2 linked regions of the Teredinibacter purpureus genome follow. The main gene of each other region encodes a partner of the protein of the gene in region 2 in a complex. Links are inferred from orthologs where the notes say so. Each region holds a gene or a part of one and is shown on either strand. Other genes may lie near its edges.

What was found.
Region 1: the proteins of trxB (region 2) and trxA are in contact, whole or in part, in a crystal structure (PDB 1F6M), measured with the Escherichia coli proteins. The link is inferred for Teredinibacter purpureus from one-to-one orthologs.

What each region holds. Positions count from the first base shown.
Region 1 is NZ_CP060092.1:618,868-621,667, reverse strand. Bases 80-2,800 are described here. They hold trxA (thioredoxin TrxA), read right to left. Parts: upstream 1,743-2,800; coding sequence 1,416-1,742; downstream 80-1,415. Other genes in these bases: ppk1 (polyphosphate kinase 1), read right to left, coding at 1,911-2,800; rho (transcription termination factor Rho), read right to left, coding at 80-928. In the rest of the region: more of rho, read right to left, coding at 1-79. UniProt on the Escherichia coli protein: Participates in various redox reactions through the reversible oxidation of its active center dithiol to a disulfide and catalyzes dithiol-disulfide exchange reactions.
Region 2 is NZ_CP060092.1:3,577,086-3,579,982, reverse strand. What follows is about bases 12-2,829. They hold trxB (thioredoxin-disulfide reductase), read right to left. Parts: upstream 1,986-2,829; coding sequence 1,038-1,985; downstream 12-1,037. Other genes in these bases: H5647_RS15700 (DNA translocase FtsK), read left to right, coding at 2,319-2,829; aat (leucyl/phenylalanyl-tRNA--protein transferase), read right to left, coding at 179-997; H5647_RS15715 (arginyltransferase), read right to left, coding at 12-168. Outside these bases: more of H5647_RS15715, read right to left, coding at 1-11; more of H5647_RS15700, read left to right, coding at 2,830-2,897.

The sequences.
Region 1 (2,800 bases), 3.0 Mb from region 2 along the record:
CTTCTTCAATATTTCGTGCGGCACCAAAGAAACGTTTGGGGCGTTCAAGGGCGTGAGCATCGACACCACCGGTTAGCACTTTACCGGATGAGGGTATAACGGTGTTGTACGCACGCGCTAAACGCGTAACGGAGTCGAGCAATATGACTACGTCTTTTTTATGCTCTACCAACCGTTTTGCACGTTCAATAACCATTTCGGCAACTTGAACATGGCGTGAGGGGGGTTCGTCGAAGGTGGATGCAACCACCTCACCCAGAACAGAGCGTTGCATCTCGGTAACTTCTTCCGGACGCTCGTCAATTAGCAGTACAATAAGGTGGCATTCGGGGTTATTGCGGGTAATAGCTTGTGCCATATTTTGCATCATGATGGTTTTACCGGCCTTTGGTGGCGCGACAATAAGGCCTCGCTGGCCTTTACCAATTGGAGATATTAAATCAATGATGCGGCCGGTTAAGTCTTCGGTAGACCCATTACCCGTTTCGAGTGTTAGACGTTCTGTAGGAAATAAGGGGGTGAGGTTTTCAAACAGAATTTTATTGCGTGAATTCTCGGGCTTGTCAAAGTTAATTTGATTAACTTTTAGTAGCGCAAAATAGCGTTCGCCTTCTTTTGGGGGGCGAATTTTACCGGAGATAGTATCGCCAGTACGTAAATTGAAGCGTCGAATTTGGCTAGGTGATACATAGATGTCATCTGGGCCAGCGAGGTAGCTGGCGCCCGCTGAACGTAAAAAGCCGAAGCCGTCCTGCAGAATTTCGAGTACCCCATCACCGTAAATATCTTCGCCGCTGCGGGCGTGGCGTTTTAGGATATTAAAAATGACATCTTGTTTGCGAGAGCGGGCTAGGCTTTCCATACCCATCTCTTTAGCAATATCGATGAGTTCTTCTATTGGTTTTTTCTTGAGGTCAGTGAGATTCATAAGATTAATACGGTAGGAGGGCTTGTCGGCAATTGCCAGATGATTGGGTTAATAATAGTGTCGATATTAGTAATCTGTTAATAAACTGAGGTACAAATGACGAGTATTCATAAAAGGCCACGCTCAGTCAGTTCAAAATTTTCTGATTCGAAATCGGGAGTCTTATTTGCTGCATTTTATAATGAGTGTCGGAATTCGGTTGGCGCTTCGACATTTTAGTTAGCCGTAGGTCAGGCTTGGTGTTGCTATCGATAACGCGAGTAGGTGATAAAGATTATCCGATTGGGCAGCTGTGTCTGCGTAGATCCAGTCATCGGGTTGCTGAAAGTCGAGGTAATGGTGACTGCAGGAGAAATGAGCGGAAATGCTTAAATGCGAGACATCTGCAGTATAGCCACAAAAATAACTCAGTGCAAAGTCCTAATACGCAAGAACTTGATATGGATAGGGTCGCATTTTTTGACCCTGCCCATATCGAGGGTATTTCTTAAAGATTGCTTTCAATAAATTCTTTTAACTGCGCTTTCGATAAAGCACCCACTTTAGTGCCTTCTGCGCTGCCGTTCTTGAAAATAATCAATGTTGGAATGCCGCGAATATTGAATTTGGCCGGTGTGGCCTTATTGGCGTCTACATCCATTTTACAAATCTTGATCTTGTCGCCGTATTCCTGAGAAAGTTCGTCGAGAACGGGCGCGATCATTTTGCAAGGACCACACCATGCTGCCCAAAAGTCAACCAGAACGGGGCCTTGAGCAGACAAAACGTCTTGTTCAAAGTTTGCATCGCTAGTGTGAACGATCGCGTCACTCATATTTAGATTCTCCAAAAGGGGGTATAGGGGAAGAGGCGGTAATGATAAGGATAGCCCGTATTCGATACAAGGCCAAATAAGAGCCTGAAGACGGTTTATGCCCTATCAGCGCCATTGATCTTGTAAATTAGGTCACTGATAAGGAATTACAACCCTAATAGGGCATGATTATTTTGATAGCAAGTGGAGGAGTTCTTCTTGTGCTCCTTGTGGGCTCTCATCTTGAGCGCACTGGTTTTCGGTGTAATGGCCGGAATTGTCGAGCTGCCAGCTGCGCATATTATCGTTGATATACAGTAACAATTCCCGATAAATACGTTGGGCGAGTTCTGGTTGTTGTACCGGAAAGCAGGTTTCCACGCGATGGGTGAGGTTGCGTTCCATTAGGTCAGCACTGGCACAAAATACGGTGGGCTCGCTATTGGCAAAATAATACGTTCGTGTGTGTTCTAAAAATCGGCCGACAACAGAGCGAACACGGATATTGTCCGAAACGCCGGGAATTCCCGGCCGTAAACAACACATACCCCGAATAATCAGGTCGATAGAGACGCCGGCCTGTGACGCTTTGTAGAGCGCTTGAATGATTTTGGGTTCGGTGAGCCCATTGCACTTAAGAATAATATGAGCCGGTTTGCCATCGCGATGTGCTTTTACTTCGCCATCGATAAGCCGTATGAGCTGCCGTTTTAAGGTAAAAGGCGCGTGGAGCAGTTTATCCATGCGTTCTGTTTTACCCATGCCGGTGAGCTGTTGGAATATTCGGTGTACGTCGCCGCACAGTACGGGATCGGCGGTGAGAAGGGAGTAATCGGTGTACAGGCGTGCGTTACCGCTGTGGTAGTTGCCCGTGCCTAAGTGTACATACCGCTTTAATTCGCCGCCTTCCCGGCGAACCACGAGCACCATTTTCGAGTGCGTTTTGTATCCGACTACACCGTAAACCACCACGGCTCCAGCTTCTTGTAAGCGGCTGGCTAGCTCGAGATTCTCTTCTTCGTCAAAGCGGGCTCGTAATTCAACAATGGCCGTAACTTCTTTGCCGTTGCGCGCCGCAT
Region 2 (2,897 bases):
ACCACTTCGACGAAAACCGTACCGAGATAGTTCGCTATAGAGCGCTGCGTCCAGCGAAGCCGTAGGGTCGATAAACACGGTGGTAGCATCTTCGCCGGGAAGGTAGCTGCACGGGTGAGGTCGCGTAGCGTAAAGTTTTAACGTTGATAAATCGTTCTGCTCGCTCATGGGAATCTGATCATCCTGAAATAGTATCGCCATCAATGGTGGCGTCGATGCCGTTAAAGCCCGTTTCCGGCATTTCCCAGGCTTGCTGCCACTCTAGAATAAAGGGTGAACGGGAACCGTTTATGCGCCTCAGTGCTGAATTCATGCCTTTGGGAGCAAAGGGTGGCTTCTCAATTGCCCGCGCGAGCGTTTCTTCAAACTGATCTCTAGAGACTTCTGTTGCGCCAAAAGAAGCCAAGTAAGGGCTTTCTATTTGGCAGTCAATCAGTTCGAACTGCCAGCGCTTTAGCTGTTGAGCGAGCGTTGAAAAAGCTGCTTTTGACGCGCCGCTTACAAGGCTGTACATAGATTCGCCGAAATAGGCGCTTCCAAGGGCTACGCCGTACAAACCGCCGACAAGGTCGTCGCCTAGCCAAGCCTCAACAGAATGCGCTACCCCCATCTTGTTGAGCTCTACATACGCCTCAATCATCTCCTCGGTGATCCACGAGCCATCTTGTTCTTTGCGATCAATTGTACCGCACTGGCGCATAACGGTTTCAAAGGCCTGATCGATAGTGATCCGAAACATCTGTTTACGCAGTAGCTTTTTTAAAGACCGGCCAAAGTGAATGTTTTCCGGTAGCAGCACCATGCGAGGGTCTGGTGTCCACCACAGTAGCGGTTGACCTTCACTGTACCAAGGAAAAATGCCGCGAGAATAAGCTTGAATAAGGCGTGGGGGAGTTAAATCGCCCCCCACGGCCAAGAGGCCGTCGGGGTCTTTTAATGCGCTAGCAGTAGGGGGGAACCAGATTTCATGTGTATCAAGCCAGTGTAGTTGGCTCATTGCAGGTTCCCCTCATTAGCGGCGGCAGGTGCTTAACAGATTATAGGTTGTCTAAATACTTCTCTGCATCCAACGCCGCCATACAGCCAGCACCAGCAGATGTCACTGCTTGCCTATAGATGTGGTCGGCAACATCACCCGCCGCGAATACACCGGGAACGCTTGTGGAGGTTGCTTCACCTTCCAGCCCACTTTTAATTTTGATATAGCCATTATGCATGTCGAGTTGGCCAGCAAAAATATCCGTGTTAGGTTTATGTCCAATGGCAATAAACACACCGCTCACGTCAATGTCTTGGGTGCTGCCATCAGCGGTTGATTTTAAACGCATGCCGTTTACACCGCTGTCATCACCCAATACCTCGTCTAGAGTGTTGTTCCACATAAGAGTAACGTTTCCGTTCTTCGCTTTTTCGAGCAGGCGATCTTGCAGTATCTTTTCTGAACGTAAAGAGTCGCGACGGTGCACAAGAATAACTTCGCTTGCAATATTGGATAGATAAAGCGCTTCCTCAACAGCCGTGTTGCCACCGCCAATAACCGCAACTTTCTGGTCGCGGTAGAAGAACCCGTCACAGGTAGCACAGGCGCTAACGCCTTTTCCTTGAAAGGCTTCTTCTGAAGGAAGACCTAAATATTGAGCTGATGCGCCCGTGGAGATGATTAGAGCGTCACAGGTGTAAGTTTCGTTACCCACTAACTTTTTAGGGGAACTGTTAAGGTCACATTCATGAATATGGTCGAAAATGATCTCGGTATCAAAGCGTTCGGCATGCTGTTGCATTTGAACCATTAAATCCGGCCCCTGTAGGTCATGAACACCGCCGGGCCAGTTTTCGACTTCTGTTGTTGTCGTTAGCTGGCCACCTTGCTGCATGCCAGTGATAACCACCGGCTTCAAGTTGGCGCGTGCAGCATAAATGGCGGCGGTGTATCCCGCAGGGCCGGAGCCAAGAATAATCAAGGGGAAATGCTTCGCGTCGCTCATAGTTCGCTGTTCCTTTATCAAGTAGGGTGTAAGTAGAGAGGGGGCTGATTCCCTTGGTCCGTAGCGTGCTCAGTTAACACGGCCACTGCTTATTGGGGCCGAATCTTAGAGTATCCGGCGTAAGGCTGCTAGGTTTGGCGTTCTATATTTGCCATAGCGAAAACCAATACAATTATTGATGGTCAATATATTGGGATTAATAAAGCGGGTACAATACCGCAGTCTTTTAAATTATAACGCAATAAGAGTCCAGTTTTGAGCAAAGCAGAAGTGAAAAAAGGGGATGAGGTTGCCGAAAAAACAACCACCGTGGCACGCATACTGCGCGAAGGCATGCTTATAGGCCTAATGCTCACATGTGCGTTTATAGCGTTGGCGTTAATCAGCTATTCAGCGAATGACCCCGGCTGGTCGACAACCGGTGATGGCAACGCGATACAGAATGCTGGAGGCCCTACTGGGGCTTGGTTAGCGGATGTATTTTTCTCCCTTTTTGGCAATATTGCGTATTTATTCCCAATGTTGCTGGCTTATCAAGTGATCGTTCAGTTACGCGACCGCTGTCGAGCCAACTTCGACGGCATCATATTTTTGTTGCGACTGATTGGCTTTATTCTAGTTATGGTTGCGGCGACAGGCATCGCCGTTATGCAATACGGAACGCAAAGCGAGCTGTTACCGTTTTCTGCCGGAGGCTATTTAGGCCTCACTACCGCAATGGCGATCAATAATACGTTTGGGTATATGGGAGGGAGCATGTTGCTCCTTGCCATTTTATTGTTCGGGTTAACAATATTTATCGAAATATCATGGTTTGCGGTAATGGATACGGTAGGTCAGTCGGTATTTAAGGCAATTGGTTGGGCAAAAGGCCGTATTGTGCACTGGCGCAATGGTGCGCAAGAGCGTAAA